DNA from 2 places in the Streptomyces sp. NPDC047982 genome. Region 1 is predicted to be linked to the other one. Evidence: predicted binding sites of a transcription regulator. Region 1 holds the regulator's gene; the other holds the start of a gene.
The links. Region 1 encodes HspR, which represses chaperone genes until heat shock. Its sites were predicted from a motif close to TTGAGNNNNNNNNNCTCAA; they were not measured.
Positions count from the first base shown of each region.

Region 2: dnaK (molecular chaperone DnaK) is a predicted target of HspR. The motif match lies at 2,349-2,367, and genes of this name have one in related genera.

Region 1 covers NZ_JBIDBS010000008.1:255-6,257, forward strand. The annotation lists gene dnaJ (molecular chaperone DnaJ) at 1-1,032, shown strand, start outside; gene ACGF2V_RS12080 (heat shock protein transcriptional repressor HspR) at 1,034-1,480, shown strand; gene ACGF2V_RS12085 (hypothetical protein) at 1,840-2,343, shown strand; gene ACGF2V_RS12090 (hypothetical protein) at 2,705-2,839, shown strand; gene ACGF2V_RS12095 (helix-turn-helix transcriptional regulator) at 3,061-4,047, opposite strand; gene ACGF2V_RS12100 (hypothetical protein) at 4,189-4,473, shown strand; gene ACGF2V_RS12105 ((2Fe-2S)-binding protein) at 4,470-4,790, shown strand; gene ACGF2V_RS12110 (TIGR03618 family F420-dependent PPOX class oxidoreductase) at 5,022-5,426, opposite strand; gene clpB (ATP-dependent chaperone ClpB) at 5,764-6,003, shown strand, end outside.
Region 2 covers NZ_JBIDBS010000001.1:448,291-454,293, reverse strand. The annotation lists gene grpE (nucleotide exchange factor GrpE) at 1-435, opposite strand, end outside; gene dnaK (molecular chaperone DnaK) at 432-2,273, opposite strand; gene ACGF2V_RS01990 (sugar transferase) at 2,790-3,521, shown strand; gene ACGF2V_RS01985 ((Fe-S)-binding protein) at 3,624-5,906, shown strand.

The DNA.
Region 1 (6,003 bases):
CGCTTCAAGGAGATCTCCGAGGCGAACGACATCCTCGGTGACGCCAAGAAGCGCAAGGAGTACGACGAGGCGCGCGCCCTCTTCGGCAACGGCGGGTTCCGGGCCGGGCCGGGAGGCGCCGGGGGCAACTTCAACTTCGACCTGAGCGACCTCTTCGGAGGGGCCCAGGGCCAGGGTCCGGGCGGCGGCGCGGGCGGATTCGGCGGCGGTCTGGGCGACGTCTTCGGCGGTCTGTTCAACCGGGGCGGTGCGGGTACGCGGACGCAGCCGCGCCGCGGCCAGGACATCGAGTCCGAGGTGACGCTCAGCTTCACCGAGGCGGTCGAGGGGGCCACGGTCCCGTTGCGGATGTCCAGCCAGGCGCCCTGCAAGGCGTGCTCCGGCACCGGTGACAAGAACGGCACCCCCAGGGTCTGTCCGACCTGTCTCGGCACCGGCCAGGTGTCGCGCGGCACCGGCGGCGGTTTCTCGCTCACCGATCCCTGCGTCGACTGCAAGGGCCGGGGCCTCATCGCCCAGGACCCCTGTGACGTCTGCAAGGGCAGCGGCCGGGCGAAGTCGGCCCGGACCATGCAGGTCAGGATCCCGGCGGGCGTCTCGGACGGCCAGCGGATCCGGTTGCGCGGCAAGGGCGGTCCCGGCGAGCGCGGCGGACCGGCCGGCGACCTGTACGTCGTGGTCCATGCCGACGCGCACCCCGTCTTCGGTCGCAAGGGCGACAACCTCACGGTCACCGTGCCCGTCGACTTCACGGAGGCGGCGCTCGGCGGCGACGTGAAGGTGCCCACGCTCGGCGGCCCGCCGGTCACCCTGAAACTGCCGGCCGGCACCCCCAACGGGCGCACGATGCGCGCCCGCGGCAAGGGCGCGGTCCGCAAGGACGGCACCCGGGGCGACCTGCTGGTCACCGTCGAGGTGAAGGTGCCCGAGGACCTCAACGCCGAGGCCAGGGAAGCGTTGGAGGCATACCGGAAGGCGACCGCGGGCAGCGATCCGCGGGCGGAGCTGTTCCAGGCGGCGAAGGGAGCTTGAGGTGGACGGCCGACGACGTAATCCGTACGAACTGACCGATGAGACACCGGTGTACGTGATCTCGATCGCGGCCCAGCTCTCGGGCCTCCATCCGCAGACACTTCGCCAGTACGACCGCCTGGGGCTGGTCTCGCCCGACCGCACGGCCGGGCGCGGCAGGCGCTACTCGGCCCGCGACATCGAGCTGCTGCGCACGGTTCAGCAGCTGTCGCAGGACGAGGGCATCAACCTCGCCGGCATCAAGCGCATCATCGAGCTGGAGAACCAGGTCGCCGCTCTCCAGCAGCGCGTCGCCGAGCTCACGGCGGCGGTCGACGGCGCGGCGGCGGCGATGCGGCAGCGCGAGGCCCAGGTGCACGCCTCGTACCGGCGCGACCTGGTTCCGTATCAGGATGTGCAGCAGGCCAGTGCGTTGGTGGTCTGGCGGCCCAAGCGGCCCAAGGACTGAGGCGACGGGCACGCTCGCAGCGTTGGCCCCTAGCCCACGTGGGCGTACGTGGACGCTGCTGTGCGTCCGGCGCTTTGTGGTGGGCTCCAGTGGTCTGCGGCACGACCCGTTCCTCCGCGGCGTGCCGCTGGAGCCTCACCGGGTGCACCTGCCCGCGTGAGCGGCGCCGTGGACCTGGTTGTGGACGCGGACGAAACCCACCCCTGTTCGACCGCGTCCTGCCTCGTGAGAGCGGGGAACGGGGAGCGGGGCGGGGTCGTCACCGTCCCGCGCGTTCTCGCCGCACCGCACCGCACCGCACCGCACCGCACGTCACGGCCGGGCTGGTCGCCCGGCGGCACAGTTGGGAGTCACCGCACATGTCCATGGTCGGTCTTTTCTGGATCACCGGAACGTCGGCCCACATCGGCGCCCCGCCGAACGAGCCCGGTCCCGGCGTGCTGCTCACCGAGGAGGGCCTGACAGGGCTCGGGGAGGACCAGCGCGGCACCTGGGCGTGGCGCGACATCCGGCGAGCGACGGTGGTCGGAGCCCCCGTACGGTCCTCGCCGGGACGGGTGGCCGGGATCCTGCTGGACTCCGTGAGCACCGTCGCCTTCGGGGGGTTCGACGACGGCCCGGCCATGTTCGTACGCCTCGAAGCCGTCGACGAGGAAGTGGAATTGACCGCGTACGCGCCCACCACCTCCTACGGTTCCGCCGAGTTCCGGTTGTCGCAGAACCTGCTCGACGCGTACGTGGACGGGCGCGCCACCCCCGCCGCCCTGCTCGCCTGGGGCCGTTCGTGGCAGGGCGGAACGCCCGGGCGGGCGGAGCGGCAGAAGCTGCTGGCGGAGTGGGGAGGCACGCCGCGTACGGCGTGAGCCGGTCGTGGTGCCCGCGGTCGGTCAGTTGCCGGTGATCGTGAACCCGGCCGTGTTGTTGGAAAGCTGCGGGTCGAAGGCCGAGATCCGCAGTTCGGGGTCGTCGTTTGAACGTGGCGCCCGAGCCCTTCGCGCCGCCCTCGACGAGGCTGGCGTCGGCGGGCGCACCGGCCGCGGCGCGCACGCCTATCCGGGCGACGGAGACGTACGGGGAGCCGTCCAGGGACCCGAAGCCGCAGGTTGCGGTGAGGGTGTCGGTGGCCGGTGAGCAGGTCGAGGGCCGGCTGATCTCGGCCACTCCCGCGAGTTGGGAGGCGTCGACCGTGAGGCGCCCACCGGTCACGGAGTTGTGCGTGTTGTCGTGCCCGAGCCGCACATCGACGGTCTTGCCGGTCACCGTTCCGTCGGCGTCCGCGGCCGGCAGAACGAGGTCGTACGGCGCCGCGATCCAGAGCTGGTCCGTCTCCGGTTCGTCGGCACCGGCGGGCGCCGCTGAGCCGAGCGCGAGCTCACTCTCCTTGTGGTGTGGTGCGGTGCAGCACGGTGCGGTACGCGTAGCGTGACGCGTCACGCGTCTACGCACGTGTACGCGCATATGCGTAGGTCACGTACGCGGTCGTGCGCGCGAGGAGTTGGACGAGCGGGGGCGGGAACGGGTTGTGCGTGGCCCGGGGGCTGCGCCGGGCGGTGCTCCGGTGTTTCGCGATTGCGACCCCGTCAGTCCGGCGCCTGTTCCAGAATCCCCGAGCGTGCGATCAGATAGCCGAGCTGGGCGCGGCTGTTGCTGCCGAGGACGGCGGACAGCTTGGCGACGTGTGCGCGGCAGGTGCGGACGTTCATGCCGAGCCGGCGGGCGATGGAGTCGTCGACATGACCCTCCACGAGGAGTTGGGCGATGGACCGCTGAACGCCGCTGATTCCCTCGGGAGTCGGGTCGTACTTGACCTCTTCGAGGAGCGGCGCCGCGCGGGTCCAGAGCTGCTCGAACACCTTGACCAGATACTCGACGAGCCCGGGATGGCGCAGTTCCAGGGCGACTTGGCGGTCGTCCTGGGCGGGGATGAACGCCACGGTGCGGTCGAAGACGATGAGCCGTTCGATGAGTTCTTCGAGGGTACGGATCTCCACGTTGTCGTCGGCCATGCGCTCGGCGTAGGCCAGGGTGCCGGGGCTGTGCCGTACGGTGTGCTGGTAGAGGGTGCGGATGCTGACACCGCGATCCACCACGGAAAGACCGCGTTCCAGGGCTTCGCTGAGGCGATCCTCGCTGCGTCCGCCACCCGGCTGGACGGTGAGGACTTCCGAACGGCACTCCGCTGTGGCGAGGTCCAGCGCCGCGTTGATCCGGTTGACCCCCTCCAGCACGGTGATGGCGTGAGTGGTCGGCGGATCCTGGGCGCTGATGTCCATGAACGGCTCGAAGGACTCGGTGAGCAGGACCGAATGCTGTCGGCGCTCCTGGATTTCGCGTTCGATGGGGTGCAGGTGTTTCGCCAGTACGGCGGACGGCGGTACGGGGCGCAACCAGTCGGCGTCGTCGGGGTCGGGGTGCAGCAGGGCGAAGTCCATGAGGCAGGGGGCCGGTTCCACTTCGCTCCTCGCGATACGTCCCGACCGCAAAGCACTCGCGTAAAGCCGCACCCCTGGCTCGCAGAGTTCGGTGATCCCATGAGGATGTGTCGGCTTTGTGTCGCTTGTGACCATATTCTCCACCCCCCAGGTTCATGAACATGCAGGAACATGATGCATCGACCCGGTGGTGTTCGTGTGCCCAGGTGGGACATCGTCTTAGGTGCGGGGGAGAAGAATCCACAAGTGAGGACGAAGCCGACTATGTATAAGCGAATGCTTCGCTCGGCGCTTGCCGTCTCGTTCGCCGCGGCCCTGGGACTCGGGGCGGTGAGCGGCAGCGACATCGCATGGAACAGCGAGGCGGCATCCTCGCCGGGTGACATTGCGTGGTCCACCCAGGCGTCGGGTGACATCGCCTGGTCCATTCAGGCCGCGGCCCCTGGTGACATCGCTTGGGTCGCCCCGGCCACCGCCCAGGGCGACATCGCATGGGGTGTCCAGGCGGCGTCCGCGCCCGGTGACATCGCCTGGTCCACGCCGGACCACCCGGGCGCATGACCATTCCGCCGGACGACCGGACCTTCCGGCGGGAAATGGCCACGGCCTACCGATCAGGCTGGCATTTCATCGATCTCGTCACAGCCCTCCCCCGCCGTGGCGACTCGCTGATGGTCACTCTGTTCGGCGACCCCATCGTTGTCGCGCGCGAAGAAGACGACGAAGTGCGTGCGTACCGTTGCCTGCGCAAGCCGCGCGGAGCACCGCAGCCCGTCCGCTGCGCGATCCGGTACGACATGATCTTCGTCAATCTCGACCGGCGGGACCACCAACTGTTCCAACCAGAGACCATTTCGGCCACCCCCCGCAGTGCCTGAGCGATCCCCCGTCGTTACACGTCGCTCAGTCACTCCCCCACACAACGGCGCCATCGTGACCTGAACACGATGGCGCCGTTGTGCTTTTGCCGTGCCGTGCCGTGCCGTGCCGTGCCGTGCCGTGCCGTGCCGTGCCGTGCCGTGCCGTGCCGTGCCGTGCCGAGCCGTGCCGTGCCGTGCCGAGCCGAGCACGGGTCTCATGCCCCGCAGGGATTCGATCCCCGCCGGGTCTCATGCCTTGCCGAGCGCCCGGTCCAGGGTGATCTCGATGACGACGCGGTTCGGGTTGGGCGCCGGCGTGCGCCCGTAGCGTTCCGCGTAGCGGCGCACGGCTTCGGCGACCGCCTCCTGATCGGTACGCACCCGCGCGCGCCCCTCCAGCGTCGCCCAGCGGCGCCGATCGACCTGGCAGACCGCCACCCGGGCGCCGGCCGGGCCCGCCGCCAGGACGTTGGCCACCTTCCGGGTGCTCTTGTCGCTGATGACGCGGGCGAGCCCGGCCGCGGGGTCGTACGTCACGCCCACCGGCACCACGTGCGGCGTGCCGTCGGGGCGGGGGGTGGTCAGGGTGCACAGGTGGTGCTCGCGCCAGAACGCGAGGTACTCGGAGCTCGGGTTCGTCACGTCGACTGCCATGTGCACAGCGTAGGCAGGGCCTTCCTGGCCGGCGGCGGCGGTGGTCCCGTCCGGCCGGTTCACTCGGAACGGCGCGCCGGGCCCGGCCCTGGCCGATCGGTCGGCGCGCCACCGTACGGCGAGGCGCGTAGGGAGGGGACCCGCCACCGTACGGCGAGGCGCGCGCAGCGAGGGACGGGGCGTGGCCCGGTGGTGATCCGTCCCGGCCCGGCGGGGAGGGCCCCGGCACGGCGGTGGGTGTCCGAAAATCGGGTTGAGTGGAATAGACTCAACTTAGTAGACGTTGACTAAGTCAGTGTGTGGAGAGAGCAGCCACCGCAAGGAGGAGATGACGCACGTGGACGCCGAGCTGACCAACAAGAGCCGGGACGCCCTCAACGCGGCCACCAGCAGGGCCGTGAAGGACGGTCACCCCGATCTGACCCCCGGGCATCTGCTGCTCGCGCTGCTCGCGGGGGAGGACAACGAGAACATCACCGATCTGCTCGCCGCCGTGGAGGCCGACCAGATCGTGGTGCGCACCGAGACGGAACGGCTCCTGGGCGCGCAGCCCAGTGTCACCGGCTCGACCGTCGCC
Region 2 (6,003 bases), on a different contig from region 1:
GGGCTCGCCCTCCTTGCCGAACTGCTGGAGGCCCAGCTTGGCGACGACCGTCTCCAGCGATTCCGCCACCGACTTGAACCCGCCCACGAGCTCCTCGTGGTCCCGGGCCCGGCCGATGTCGTCGAGCACGGGCAGGATCTCGGACAGGAGGTTCGCGGTCGCGATCTCCTTGACCGTGGCCCGGTCCCGCTCGACGCGGCGACGGTAGTTCTGATACTCGGCCTGGAGCCGCTGGAGGTCGCCCGTGCGCTCGTTGAGCGCGGTACGGACCTGGTCCAGTTGGGCCGTCAGACCGACTGTCTCTACTGCGTCCCCGGCCGGGGACGCCTCTTCCTCCTTGGAGGAGGAGGCGGCGTCCTTCGGCTCAGCTCCATCAGGGGTGGCGCCGGAGGGGACGTCGGGCTTCTCCTCGAAGCCCGAGTTCTCCTCGGTCACACCGCACCGCCCTTGGCGTCCTTCTCGTCGTCCACGATCTCCGCGTCGACGACATCGTCGTCGGCCTTGGCCTTCTGGGCGCCCGGCTGCGGGTCGCCGTCGGCCTGGGCACCCGCGTACATCGCCTGGCCCAGCTTCTGGGAGACGGCCGCGACCTTCTCGGTGGCGGTACGGATCTCGGCGTTGTCCTCGCCCTTGAGCTTCTCCTTCAGCTCGTTGACGGCGGTCTCCACCTCCGTCTTCACGTCGGCGGGAACCTTGTCCTCGTTGTCCTTGAGGAACTTCTCCGTCTGGTAGACGAGCTGCTCGCCCTGGTTGCGGGTCTCGGCGGCCTCACGCCGGCGGTGGTCCTCCTCCGCGTACTGCTCGGCCTCCTCACGCATCCGGTTGACCTCGTCCTTCGGCAGCGAGGAGCCGCCGGTGACGGTCATCTTCTGTTCCTTGCCGGTGCCGAGGTCCTTGGCGGTGACGTGCATGATGCCGTTGGCGTCGATGTCGAAGGAGACCTCGATCTGCGGCACGCCGCGCGGGGCCGGCGGCAGGCCCGTCAGCTCGAACATGCCGAGCTTCTTGTTGTACGCCGCGATCTCGCGCTCGCCCTGGTAGACCTGGATCTGCACGGACGGCTGGTTGTCCTCCGCCGTCGTGAAGATCTCGGAACGCTTGGTCGGGATCGTGGTGTTGCGCTCGATGAGCTTGGTCATGATGCCGCCCTTGGTCTCGATGCCGAGGGACAGCGGGGTGACGTCGAGCAGCAGGACGTCCTTGACCTCGCCCTTGAGGACACCGGCCTGGAGCGAGGCGCCGATGGCGACGACCTCGTCCGGGTTCACACCCTTGTTGGCCTCGCGGCCACCGGTCAGCTCCTTGACGAGCTCGGCGACGGCCGGCATGCGGGTCGAGCCACCGACGAGGACGACGTGGTCGATCTCGGACAGCTGGATACCCGCGTCCTTGACGACGTTGTTGAACGGCGTCTTGCAGCGCTCCAGGAGGTCGGCGGTCAGCTGCTGGAACTGCGAGCGCGTGAGCTTCTCGTCCAGGTGCAGCGGGCCCTCGGCGGACGCCGTGATGTAGGGAAGGTTGATCGTGGTCTCGGTCGAGGAGGAGAGCTCGATCTTCGCCTTCTCCGCGGCCTCGCGCAGACGCTGGAGCGCCATCTTGTCCTTGGACAGGTCCACGCCGTGCCCGTTGGCGAACTGCTTCACCAGGTAGTCGACGACGCGCTGGTCCCAGTCGTCACCACCGAGGTGGTTGTCACCGTTGGTGGCCTTCACCTCGACGACGCCGTCGCCGATCTCCAGCAGCGAGACGTCGAAGGTGCCGCCACCGAGGTCGAAGACGAGGATCGTCTGGTCGTCCTTGTCGAGCCCGTACGCCAGCGCTGCGGCCGTCGGCTCGTTGACGATGCGCAGGACGTTCAGGCCCGCGATCTCGCCGGCCTCCTTCGTGGCCTGGCGCTCGGAGTCGTTGAAGTACGCGGGAACGGTGATGACCGCGTCGGTCACCTTCTCGCCCAGGTACGCCTCGGCGTCACGCTTCAGCTTCTGCAGGATGAAGGCGCTCATCTGCTGCGGGTTGAAGCTCTTGCCGTCCAGGTCGATCTTCCAGTCGGTGCCCATGTGGCGCTTGACCGAGCGGATGGTCCTGTCGACGTTGGTCACCGCCTGGCGCTTGGCGACCTCACCGACCAGCACCTCGCCGTTCTTCGCGAAGGCGACGACGGACGGCGTGGTCCTGGCGCCCTCTGCGTTGGTGATGACGGTGGGCTCGCCGCCTTCGAGAACGCTGACGACGGAGTTAGTCGTGCCCAGGTCGATGCCGACCGCACGTGCCATTTCGATTCCTCCAGGATGACTACTTGAGTGGAACTGACTCAAGGATGCACGACACGCATTCCAGTGTCAACAGAGTTGAGTCGGGCCGACTCAACTATCGTGCATCCACCGCACGCGGCAGCCATCCCGGGACAACACCCGCCCACCCCGCGGGCCGCACAACCTCCCCCCATCATCACGCCATGGGATCGTTCTGCCATAAACCGCCGCGAGTCATACAAACCAGACACTCCGGCCCGGCCGACCCCACCAGGCAGGTGCGAACCGATGCAGAGACAGAGGCAGCAAAGGCAGAGGCAGACACAAGGACAGGCATGGGGGCGGAAGCAACAGGGAGACGGGCGAGAACAGGGGCAGGCACAAGGGTGGGAGCAGGGGCGGGGAGAGGGATGGGAGCAGGGGCGGGGAGAGGGATGGGAGCAGGGGCGGGGAGAGGGATGGGAGCAGGAGCAGAGGCCGGGGCGGCAGCGAGCCCCCCGACGCCCCGGACGACCCCGTCGCCGGTCCGCCGACCGGCTGTCGACGGCAGCCCTCGCCGGACTCCTGCAGCACTTCTCGCGTCGGCGCCCTAGACACCTCCCGGAGTGGCGCCCGGGGCGTCGCCCGTCGGCCGAGCGCATCCTGGACCTGACCCTCGGATCGGTCCTGCTGGCCCTGGCCGCCCCGGTCCTCGCCGCGGGCACCCTCGCCCTCGCGGTACGAAGGCCGCCGGGCGGCATCATCGAGCGCTCGCCCCGGGTCGGGCAGGGGGGCAGGGTGTTCATCCTGCGCACGCTGCGCACCCGTCGGCTGCGGCTGGACGTGCTCTCCCGCCTGCCGCACGTCGTACGCGGAGACCTCTCCCTCGTCGGCCCGGAGCCCCTGTCACCGGACGACCCCCGGTCCCGCCCGCCGAACACCACAAGCCCCAGAGACTCCGCGGACCCTACGAACTCCACGGGATTCGCAGGCCCCGCGGGAACCACCGGCCCCGTCGTCGCCGTCGGCGCGCGACACTGGCGACAGGAACTGAAACCGGGCCTCACCGGCCTGGCACAGATCCGCTGCCGGTCCGGAATGCCGTGGGACGAACCCGCTCTGCTCGACCAGCACTACGCCGAGCACCGAGGAGTGCGCCTCGACCTGGCCATCCTGGTGCGAGCCGTACGGATTCCGCCGCTCCGGGGCCTCCCCTGGTCCGCCCGTCCCGCAAAGACGCACCCGAGCGACACAGATCACCGCCGGTCCGGCTACAGCGCCGCGGAATAAGTGGGTAATGTCAGCACGGACTGATTAAGTTACTGCTTAGTAGATGCCAGTATTCCCTCGTAGACGCTGGATCCCACCCTCGCAGGCCCGAGGAGCCCTCACATGCAACTCGCCGCGATCATCGTGTCGCTGGTGCTGACTGTGGTCGGCGTTGCGCTCATCGCCCGAGCCGTCGCGCAGATCTACCGGTTCGTCACGCTCGGACAGCCGGTCCCGGCAGGCAGCCGTACCGACCATCCGAAACAGCGCACGCTCACCCTGGCCAAGGAGTTCCTCGGCCATACCCGGATGAACCGGTGGGGGATCGTCGGCTTCGCGCACTGGTTCGTCGCCGTCGGCTTCCTGACGCTGCCGCCTACCCTGCTCCAGGCGTACGGCCAGCTCTTCAAGGCCGACTGGGTGCTGCCGATCATCGGTGACTGGGCGCCGTTCGAGATGTACACCGAGTTCATCGGCCTGATGACGACGGTCGGCATCCTCGTGCTGATGGCCATCCGGCTGCTGAACCTGCCCTCGCGGGCCGGCCGCAAGTCCCGCTTCGCGGGCTCCAAGGCGTGGCAGGCGTACTTCGTCGAGTACGTCATCCTCATCATCGGCCTGGCGATCCTGACCCTGCGCGGTCTCGAAGGCGCGATCCACCACGTCGACGGCTACGAGGCCAGTTACTTCATCTCGTACCCCCTGGTCCTCGCGTTCCAGGGCCTCACGCTCGGCACGCTGCAGAACCTCATCTACCTCGTCGCGGCGATCAAGATCAGCACCTCGCTGATCTGGATGATCACGGTCTCGCTCAACACCAACATGGGTGTCGCCTGGCACCGCTTCCTCGGCTTCCCGAACATCTGGTTCAAGCGGAACGCGGACGGCGAGCCCGCCCTCGGCGCGCTGCAGCCGATGACGTCCGGCGGCAAGGAGATCGACTTCGAGGACCCGGGCGAGGAGGACGTCTTCGGTGTCTCCCAGGTCGAGCAGTTCTCCTGGAAGGGCATCCTCGACTTCTCCACCTGCACCGAGTGCGGTCGCTGCCAGTCGCAGTGCCCGGCCTGGAACACGGGCAAGCCCCTCTCCCCCAAGCTCCTGATCATGTCCCTGCGCGACCACGCGCACGCCAAGGCCCCGTACCTGCTGGCCGGCGGCGGCAAGACGATGGAGGGCGAGGAGAAGGCGTCCGCGGAGCAGCTGGAGGACGTCCCGGCCATGGCGCTGGCGGAGGCCGAGCGGCCACTGATCGGCACGGTCGAGGAGAACGGCGTCATCGACCCGGACGTGCTGTGGTCCTGCACCACCTGCGGTGCGTGCGTGGAGCAGTGCCCGGTCGACATCGAGCACATCGACCACATCGTCGACATGCGCCGCTACCAGGTGATGATCGAGTCCGCGTTCCCGTCCGAGGCGGGCACGATGCTCAAGAACCTGGAGAAGAAGGGCAACCCCTGGGGGCTCGCCAAGAAGCAGCGCGTCGAGTGGACCAAGGAGGTCGACTTCGAGGTCCCGATCGTCGGCAAGGACGTCGAGGACCTGACCGAGGTCGACTACCTCTACTGGGTCGGCTGCGCGGGCGCCCTGGAGGACCGGGCCAAGAAGACCACGAAGGCGTTCGCGGAACTCCTCCACATCGCGGGCGTCAAGTTCGCGATCATGGGCGGCGACGAGAAGTGCACCGGTGACTCGGCCCGCCGCCTCGGCAACGAGCCGCTGTTCCAGCAGCTCGGCCAGGAGAACGTGGCGATGCTGAACATGGCGTTCGGCGAGTCCCTCGACGAGGACGGGGGCGTGGACGACCCGACGAAGAAGGCCAAGTCCTCGAAGAAGATCGTCGCGACCTGCCCGCACTGCTTCAACACCATCGCCAACGAGTACCCGCAACTCGGCGGAGAGTACGAGGTCATCCACCACACCCAGCTGCTCCAGCACCTCATCGACGAGGGCCGGCTGATCCCGGTGACCCCGGTCGAGGGCCTGATCACCTACCACGACCCGTGCTACCTGGGCCGTCACAACAAGATCTACACGCCGCCGCGCGAGATCATGGACAAGGTCCCCGGCCTGCGCCAGCAGGAGATGCACCGCCACAAGGAACGCGGCTTCTGCTGCGGCGCGGGCGGCGCCCGGATGTGGATGGAGGAGCGGATCGGCAAGCGCATCAACGACGAGCGCGTCGACGAGGCCCTGTCCCTCGACCCGGACATCGTCTCCACCGCTTGCCCGTTCTGCCTCGTCATGCTGACCGACTCGGTCAACGGCAAGAAGAACGACGGCAAGGCGAAGGAGTCGGTCCAGGTGGTCGACGTCTCCCAGCTGTTGCTGGACTCCGTGAAGACCCCGACCGACCCGGCGGGCCAAGCCGAATCGGCGGACGAACCGGAGCCGGAGCCGGTGAAGTAGACCGCCCGGACCGCCGTGCGACGGAAGCGGCCGGACCTGCCTCGGGGCGGGCCCGGCCGCTTCCGCGTTTCGTACGAGGCCATCCAGCTCTCCACGC